Regions from separate parts of the Xenorhabdus santafensis genome, predicted to be linked through region 1. Evidence: predicted binding sites of a transcription regulator. Region 1 holds the regulator's gene; each other region holds the start of a gene.
What was found. Region 1 encodes sigma-54, which starts transcription at its own class of promoters, with help from an activator protein. Its sites were predicted from a motif close to GTTGGCACANNTTTCGCTNT; they were not measured.
Positions count from the first base shown of each region.

Region 2: glnK (P-II family nitrogen regulator) is a predicted target of sigma-54. The motif match lies at 1,940-1,959, and genes of this name have one in related genera.
Region 3: glnA (glutamate--ammonia ligase) is a predicted target of sigma-54. The motif match lies at 1,485-1,504, and genes of this name have one in related genera.

Region 1 is NZ_VCDN01000060.1:35,268-38,555, forward strand. Features, by position in the region: gene lptB (LPS export ABC transporter ATP-binding protein) at 6-731, shown strand; gene rpoN (RNA polymerase factor sigma-54) at 800-2,239, shown strand; gene hpf (ribosome hibernation promoting factor) at 2,263-2,550, shown strand; gene ptsN (PTS IIA-like nitrogen regulatory protein PtsN) at 2,684-3,151, shown strand; gene rapZ (RNase adapter RapZ) at 3,237-3,288, shown strand, end outside.
Region 2 is NZ_VCDN01000044.1:42,664-45,951, reverse strand. Features, by position in the region: gene tesB (acyl-CoA thioesterase II) at 1-99, shown strand, start outside; gene amtB (ammonium transporter AmtB) at 255-1,535, opposite strand; gene glnK (P-II family nitrogen regulator) at 1,550-1,888, opposite strand; gene FE392_RS11525 (SmdB family multidrug efflux ABC transporter permease/ATP-binding protein) at 2,059-3,288, opposite strand, start outside.
Region 3 is NZ_VCDN01000011.1:113,487-116,774, forward strand. Features, by position in the region: gene glnA (glutamate--ammonia ligase) at 1-1,365, opposite strand, end outside; gene FE392_RS02220 (hypothetical protein) at 1,876-3,096, opposite strand; gene FE392_RS02225 (hypothetical protein) at 3,280-3,288, opposite strand, start outside.

The DNA of each region.
Region 1 (3,288 bases):
GACTTATGGCAATACTAAACGCAGAAAATCTGGCAAAGGCCTATAAAAGCCGCAAGGTTGTTGAGAACGTCAGCCTGAAAGTAAAGTCAGGGGAAATTGTTGGCTTGCTCGGCCCCAACGGGGCAGGCAAAACCACCACTTTCTACATGGTGGTGGGCATCGTTCCACGTGATGCAGGCTCTATCACCATTGATGGAGAAGACATCAGCCTGCTGCCACTGCACGAACGTGCCCGCCGCGGAATCGGCTATCTGCCACAGGAAGCCTCTATTTTCCGCCGCCTGAGCGTATTCGACAATTTGATGGCGATTCTAGAGATCCGCAAAGATCTCAATCATGAACAAAGAAAGGAACGTGCCGAAGAGCTGATGGAAGAATTTCACATCGCTCACCTGCGTGATAACCTTGGGCAATCGCTTTCCGGTGGTGAGCGCCGCCGTGTGGAAATCGCCCGTGCGCTGGCTGCCAATCCAAAATTCATCCTGCTGGATGAGCCTTTTGCGGGCGTAGATCCCATTTCCGTTCTGGATATTAAAAAAATCATCCAACACCTACGGGATTCTGGGCTGGGAGTATTGATTACTGACCACAATGTCCGCGAAACACTGGATGTTTGTGAACATGCCTATATCGTCAGCCAAGGTCACTTGATTGCTCACGGCACACCTGATGAAATACTGAATAACGAACAGGTCAAACGCGTTTACTTGGGAGAAGGTTTCCGTCTTTAATCTTGATTTATCTGTCAGGCGCACTTTCAGGGATCATTCAAGCCAGATAAAGGAGAAGTGGTAACGCTATGAAGCAAAGTTTGCAACTCAGGCTCAGTCAGCAATTAACGATGACACCCCAGCTCCAGCAAGCTATCCGTTTGTTGCAACTTTCCACGCTCGAACTTCAGCAGGAGATCCAACAGGCATTGGAAACCAATCCATTACTTGAACAGGATGAGCAGCATAGCGAAGTAGAAACCCAGAGCCTTCCTGAGAATGAAGCTGAAGTGATGGATACCCGGGAAGCGCTTGAACAGCAAGAGATGCCGAAAGAGCTGCCCTTGGATACCAGCTGGGATGAAATTTACAGCGCCGGCATACCTTCGGGGTCGCACAGTGATTACTACGCTGATGACTTTCCAGTTTATCAGGGAGAAACCACCCAAACCCTGCAAGATTACCTGACATGGCAGGCAGAATTGACCCCCTTCACCGAAACAGATGCCGCAATCGCCACATCAATAATTGACGCCATTGATGATAGCGGCTATCTGACAGTTTCCGCCGAAGAGATCCTTGCCAGTATTGGTGATGATGAACTCACATTGGAAGAAGTCGAAGCCGTTATCAAACGCATACAGCATTTTGATCCAATCGGCGTTGCGGCGCGTGACCTGCGTGAATGCCTGCTGATCCAAATGGCAATGCTTCCGCCTGAGACAACTCATCTCAACGAAGCCAAGCTGATTGCCGCTAACTACCTTGAACTGCTGGGTAATCGAGACTTTCGTAATTTATTGCGTCAAAGTAAATTAAAAGAAAGTACTCTTAAAGGTGCGATTGATATCATCCAATCACTGGAACCGAAACCGGGGTTAATGATCAATACGGGTGAATCCGAATATGTAATCCCGGACGTATTGGTACAGAAAGAAAATGAAAGTTGGCAAGTCAGGTTAAATACCGATAGCATTCCCCGTCTGCGCATCAATCAACATTATGCAGCATTGGGGCAACAGACCCATAATGAAAGTGACAGCCTGTTTATTCGCAATAATTTGCAGGAAGCCAAGTGGCTGATAAAAAGCCTCGAAAGCCGCAATGAAACATTGCTGAAAGTTGCTGGCTGCATTGTTGAGCGGCAACAAGATTTTTTTGAATATGGTGCAGAACACATGAAACCGCTGGTACTGGCCGATATTGCCTACCAGATTGACATGCATGAATCCACCATTTCGCGCGTGACGACACAGAAATACCTGTATAGCCCACGCGGGATTTTTGAATTGAAATATTTTTTCTCCAGTCACGTCAGCACTGACAGCGGAGGTGAAGCCTCTTCAACCGCAATACGTGCCTTGGTGAAAAAACTTGTCGCGGCAGAAAACCCGGCCAAGCCCCTGAGTGACAGCAAATTGACCAGTATACTGGCGGAACAGGGCATTCAAGTGGCGCGCCGGACTGTCGCAAAATATAGAGAGTCGTTATCCATCCCTCCTTCAAACCAACGCAAAACGCTGGTTTGAGCAACTCAGAGAAGGAAAACACTATGCAACTCAATGTAACAGGCCACAATCTTGAAATCACAGATGCACTACGCAATATTGTGCAAGCAAAATGCGGAAAACTGGATCAATATTTCGATAAGATTAACCTTATTCAGGTCATCCTCCGAGTGGAAAAAGTGAGTCAAATCGCCGAAGCCACCGTGCACATTAACGGAGGTGAGTTGCATGCAACCGCAGAACATGAAGATATGTATGCGGCAATTGATGCGCTGGCAGATAAACTTGCGCGTCAATTGACCAAACATAAAAGTAAATTGAGACAACATTAACCGCTTTCAGGCAACGGGGCCGTCATAAAATAGCCACTGTTCTATCTGTAGCTCCTACTATAGCCCAGTGTATCAATACCAGATGTCCCACAATCCGGCATCTGGTATTTTCAGGCTCTAAGTGAATAAAGAAATGAACAACGAAACAGATTTACCACTAAGCTCAGTACTTTCACCCGAATGTACACGCAACAACGTACCTTGTTCGAGTAAAAAACGGGCTTTAGAGATTATCAGTGAACTGGCATCCAAACAGCTTGGATTACCGGAAAATGTCGTTTTCGAAGCCATCCTGACCCGCGAAAAAGTGGGCACGACCGGTATTGGAAACGGAATTGCCATTCCCCACGGCAAACTCGATAAAGAATGTTCAGATAATGCCGTCGGCGTGTTTTTGCATCTGGAGCAACCTATTACCTTTGATGCTATTGATAATCAACCTGTTGACTTGCTTTTCGCTTTATTGGTGCCATCAGACCAGTGCCAAACCCATTTACACTCACTATCATTAATAGCAAAGCGCCTTGCAGATAAAAATCTCTGCCGCCGCCTGCGCTCAGCTCAGAGTGATGAAGAGCTATATAAAATTATTACTGAATAATAAAAAGTTATACTTAAGGGATTTCAAGCTGCGGTTTGAAATACGGCAGGTATAATACAATTATAAACATTTAGGGAGTCACCTCATGGTGCTGATGATAGTCAGTGGTCGCTCAGGTTCAGGAAAATCTGTCGCCC
Region 2 (3,288 bases), on a different contig from region 1:
GCATCAGGCGCTCGTGGTTTCGTTCGTGGGCAAATCTACAACCGAGAAGGCTTACTCATCGCTTCTGCTGTTCAGGAAGGGGTCATTCGCAAACTGTAATGTGAGGCATTACGTACCGTAATAACAACAGCGAACACAATTAAGCCAGCATTTGACCACTGGTGGTTATATAACCTTTGCCTGTTATTACGGTACAACAACCAGAAAAAGTACTTTCATCTCATACGGCTGCAATGGTGAAAATGGGAGCTATATCAGTTATAAGCACTTTCACCATGCGAAGTAATATCTAATCCTTCTCTTTCTGACTCAACACTAATACGCAAACCAACCAATTTATCCGCAATCTTAAATGAAATATACGCTGCCACAGATGACCAGACGATACAGACTAATATACTGATAATTTGCATTTCTAACTGTTTCAGCATGGTCATGCCTTCAGCAAAGCCAGTCCCGCCTAAATCAGCCGCCGTAAAAATCCCCGTCAAAAGACACCCCACAATGCCACATACGCCATGCACACCAAATACATCACAGACATCATCGACACGTAGCCAGCGCTTTAATATCACCACTCCCCATAAGCCCGCAACTCCGGCAATCAACCCTATAGCTAAAGCCCCACCAATGCCCACTGTTGCCGCAGCCGGTGTGATTGCCACCAAACCTGAAATACACCCAGAGCACGCACCTAAAAGAGAGGGTTTTTGACGGAAAAGCCATTCGGAGAAAACCCACGATAACACGGCTCCTGCTGTGGCTATTACTGTAGTTACCAGCGTCAATGCCGAAATCGCATTTACAGCCCCAGCCGATCCCACATTAAAACCAAACCAGCCGATATATAGGATGGCCGTACCAATGAACGTCATCGGCAAACTATGGGGTTTAAAAGCCTCTCGCCCAAAGCCTGAGCGTTTTCCAAGTAAATATGCCCCAACTAAACCTGCCGCTGCCGCATTAATATGCACAACAGTTCCACCAGCAAAATCCAAAGAACCATCCTTGGCAAGCCAGCCGCCTCCCCATACCATGTGCGCCATGGGGATATAAGATGCAGTCAGCCACAGTACGCTAAAAATCAACAATGCTGAAAAACGGATCCTTTCACACAAGGCTCCAACCACTAAGGCGACAGTAATACAGGCAAATGCGCCCTGGAAAACAACATGTATTAACTGGTAGAAACTGCCACTTAAATCATTAATAGTGATGTTTTTCAGCATAAATTGGCCTAATCCACCCCAAAAACGGTTACCGGCCTCAAAAGTCATGCTGTAACCATAAATAACCCAAAGTACATAAACCAGAGAAAAGCTGACAAGTACTTGTGACATCAGTGACAAAACATTTTTACGTCGCAACAATCCACCATAAAACAGAGCTATTCCGGGAATTGTCATAAAAAGAACCAGTACAGTATTTACCAGCATAAATACTGTATCTGCCTTATCGAAGTTTTTTCCCGCAGCAAAGGCGAATGAAGGTAAACTGGCCACAATACCAATTATGAATAAAAATTGTTTTTTCATTTTTCATTCTCCCCTTAGAGGGCGGCTTCGTTTATTTCACCGGTTCTGATCCGGATAGCCTGCTGTAATTCAAAGATAAAAATCTTCCCATCCCCCATTTTTCCCGTAAAGGCAGTTTGTTGAACAATATTGACCACTTCTTCAACTCGCTCGTCATTAATGGCAATATCAATCTTAACCTTGGGCAAAAAACTGACGTTATATTCAGCTCCCCGATAAAGCTCAGAATGGCCTTTTTGGCGCCCGAAGCCCTTTACTTCCGACATAGTCATCCCTTGTATGCCTATTTCAGCCAGAGCCTCTCTTACTTCTTCCAACTTAAATGGCTTTATGATGATAGTGATTAGTTTCATATTTCCCCCGTCTTTCACTGTGTTCACACAAAAGCTATTTACTAGGGGTATATTGCAAAGGATATGCCAAAAATTAAAAATGGCTTTTAATCAGACGGTTATTTAAAGGGGTGTCAGTAAGGAAGGATAAAAAAGGGAGCAGCGAACAGCCGCTACCCCCTATATGCACTCTAAATGTGCACAGGTTCATTCAATGTCTCTCCAACCTGCTGGAGTTGGTACATTTGATGGTAACGTCCACGTCTTGCTAATAATTGTTGATGCTGCCCTTGCTCTACAATTGCACCACGATGCAGCACCAATATGGAATCCGCCTCAACGATAGTTGAAAGCCGGTGGGCAATAACGACTAATGTTGTTTGTTTGCGGATCATATTCAACGCTTTTTGGACTGACTGCTCAGTTCCCGAATCAATATTTGCGGTTGCTTCATCTAGAATAAGGATCTGTGGCGACTGCACTAAAACCCGAGCCATTGCCAAAAGCTGTTTTTGCCCTGCGGAAAGCGTATTGCCTTGTTCACCAAGTCTGGAATTCAAGCCTTCAGGTAAATTACGGATAAATTCCGTTAGTTGAACCAATTCCAGCACTTCCCAGATTTTCTCCTCACTGATATCCCGCCCCAAGGTAATATTGTCAAAAAATGAAGCGGCTAAAACGACAGGATCCTGCTGTACCATAGCCACACCATTTCGCAATACAGCATGAGAAAGTGAAGATACCGGGCGCCCATCAAGATAAATTTCGCCATCCTGCCATGGATAATAGCCCATGATTAAATTAGCCAAGGTACTTTTCCCACTTCCTGTATGCCCAACCAAGGCGATAAATCCACATGAAGGAACATGCAGGTTGATATCACTCAAGACTCGTTTGTCCTTCCTATAAGAAAAGTTCAGGTTTTCAACATCAATCTGACCACTTGCCAATGCGTGTTGATCATTACCGTATTGTTGCTGTGGGCTATCCATCAGCTCAAAAACTCGCTCACCTGAAACCACAGCTTGCTGCAATAAAGATTGCTGCGCAGTCAGCTCAATCAGAGGTTCATTTAATCGCCCCAGATAGTTGATAAAGGCATAAAGAACACCAATACCAATAACTTCCGTTCCCTCGATTCCAAACAATAAAAGCAAACCACACAATATTGCGGTAGAAAAGAAACTCAATAACGGCCTTAATAAAACCCCATCTAACCGCAGCGCCTGCATACGGGATTGATAATGCGCCCGATTGACTGCCAACATTTTTTCACCAACACGGGCTTGCTGACGGAATTGCTGGATTACGGCCATTCCATTTATAACTTCATTAAAACCATCATTAATATCAGCCAGGTAGCCACGAACTCGCCTGACAATCGGGGTGCTGAGACGCTGATAAACAAACATAACCAGCAG
Region 3 (3,288 bases), on a different contig from region 1:
ACGGACACGCTCAATTTCACCTTTCAATAAATTGATATAAGCATCAATCGCATCATCAGTGAAAACACCACCGCGGGTCAGGAATTCACGGTCTGCATCCAGCTCAGCCAAGGCCTCATCCAAAGAAGAGGCGACGGTTGGGATCTCTTGTGCTTCTTCTGCCGGTAAATCATACAAGTTCTTATCCATGGCATCGCCCGGATGGATTTTGTTGATAATACCGTCAAGCCCTGCCATCAACAGTGCGGAGAACGCCAAATAAGGGTTCGCAGCCGGATCAGGGAAGCGGACTTCAATACGGCGGGCTTTCGTACTGGCGACAACCGGAATGCGGATAGAGGCTGAACGGTTGCGGGCAGAGTAAGCCAGCATGACAGGCGCTTCAAAACCAGGCACCAGACGTTTGTATGAGTTGGTGGTTGGGTTAGTGAAAGCATTCAATGCACGGGCATGCTTAATAATGCCGCCGATATAGTACAGGGCCGTTTCAGACAGGCCGCCGTATTTGTCGCCGGCAAACAGGTTTGTGCCATTTTTAGACAGAGACATGTGGCAGTGCATGCCGGAGCCATTATCGCCAACCAGCGGTTTTGGCATAAAGGTGGCAGTTTTGCCAAATTTATGGGCAACGTTATGAACCACATACTTATAAATCTGAGTTTCATCCGCTTTTTTGGTCATGGTATTAAAGCGGGTAGCCACTTCATTTTGCCCGGCGGTTGCGACTTCGTGGTGATGTGCTTCAACCACCAACCCCATTTCTTCCATGGTCAGACACATTGCTGAACGCAGATCTTGGGAAGAATCTACTGGCGGAACCGGGAAGTAACCCCCTTTGATGCCGGGACGATGGCCTTTATTGCCGCCTTCATAACGTGTTCCGCTGTTCCATGCGGCTTCGGTATCATCAATATGGTAATACGAGCCGGAAATAGAAGTACCGAAGCGGATGTCATCAAACAGGAAAAATTCAGGTTCTGGGCCGAATAAAACCGTATCGGCGATATCACTGGCCCGCAGAAAATCTTCTGCGCGTTTAGCAATGGAGCGGGGATCGCGGGTATAGCCCTGCATTGTGCCCGGCTCCAGAATATCGCAGCGCAGAATAAGCGTGGTCACGTCGAAGAAAGGATCAAGCATAGCCGTGCTTGGATCCGGCATCAGTACCATGTCAGATTCATTGATGCCTTTCCAGCCACCGATAGATGAACCGTCAAACATTTTGCCATCTTCGAAGAAATCTTCATCAACTTGATGGGCAGGTATGGTGATATGTTGTTCTTTACCTTTGGTATCAGTAAAACGTAAGTCAATAAACTTCACCTGATGTTCTTCAATCATGGATAAAACATGTTCAACGGACATACTGAGTTCTCCTGGTTTGCATCAGCCGGATAAAACGGGGCAAAAAATTTACTGTTTTATTCTGGGCTACTGTATATCTCTGTACAGTCAATTTTTACGAGATTTCTATTGCAAAAAGAAATGCGAAAAGTGTGCCAACTTTTTAAAAGCCTTTAAGATCAGCACGTACAACCTAGATGGATCGAAAAATAAACAGATGAAAAAACGATTTTAACGGCGCTTGCACCAAATTGGAGAGCGTCAAGTTTATAGTTGCATCATTATGGTGCAATAGGGCGTATCATTAGGATAACAGCGCGTTTTTTAGACGCATTTTCTGGAATAAAAATAAAGTGCGTAATTTGGGGGATTCAAATAGGGAGTGTCTGTAACTTGTTTATTTACCAAAATGCTGTAAATCCCCGTCACTTAGACGGGGATAAATTCACTTTTCTGCACCTATGTTTTTATCTGAATGCAGAAAATTTCTATAGATAGTTAATCCCTTAGTTACCTTAATTTAAATCATTATTAAGGGTAAGTATCTATATAACCCTGCCAAATGTTTCCATAAACAACATCAGGATCAAGATCATTTCCTATTTGATAATCAAAGAAAATTAGTCCGTCATTACCATCTTGATAACCCAGATTATTATTTAAAAGATTATAGGGGATGGAAATTGTTAATGTAGCTGTCTTCCCTCCTTCATCATCGGGATTAGTTGGTACTCGACCTGTAAAAGACGTTATGAACGTTCTGGTGCTGGAAGTAATGTATAAATTTAATTTAATTTCAGTACCAAAAGGCACTTTACTTGTGTCAGTGGGATCATTGGTTCCCGTTACCTTGACAAATAACCCTGGATCATCTGTTGTGGCTGTAAGTATAGCATCGTCATTAATTATACTATATTGATCCATAGGGCCACGACCAGACGAATTGTAAACTGTGCATGCTTCATAGGTTCTAATGACATCTGTCCAAGGCTTATTTGGCCTGCCTTTATAAGTGAAGGTTAATGGCCTGGATTTATAATTATCTATACTTCCTATTTCTTTGATGACTACAAAACTTAAATGTAATAATTTATTTTCATTAAATATGATATAAGGTAGTTCAAAATAACTTTGTAAATCACTCCCTTGTAATATTTTAATAACTTTCTTAGTATATTCTTTGTTTACAAAAAATAGAATGGAATCTCCACTTTTAGGATTATCATAACTAATTTTTACATAAAATTTACTTGATCCATCCGATTTTAAACCAAGTCCCAAAAGATTTAATATTTGTGGTTCAGGATATTTTTCTTCAAGCTCATCTAAATTTTTATCAACAATATATATTGTATGCATTGCAGCAATGGGGTCTGTCAATCCTAATATTTGTGCAAATAAATTAAGTTTTGAACCTACTGATTTTATGGGATGAACAAAAAATAGAATATTGCCACTTTCATTTGTTTCAACAATAAAACCTTTGTATTGCCCTTGTGGTTGTATTTTTATTTTTGTTGTATTATCGCGATCATATATTGTCACTGCATCAAATTGCAATTCATCCAGTGATGATACAAATATTTTTGCCTTTCTTAATGGAGTTCCATATTTGTCTCTCACAGTGGTTGTAACTTTAGTATATATATTTTTAGGATAAGTCCCAGATGCTAAAGGGATTGCTAGAAAAGGGGAATCGATATCTAATCTTAACGTTTTTAGGTCTATATCATCTACCGTATAGTTATTCATATTTTCCTCATTTGTCTATAGATGATAAAAATATAATGTCGATGTTTTTTAACTAAAGTGTTAATGTCGTTATGTTAGGAATTTTCTGTATATACTTTGATGCTTATGATGCGTTTTTTTCATTCAGGCTATCATTTAGATGATAGCCTGGATATATCAATACATTTTTATCGGTAATTGATCTTATTGTTG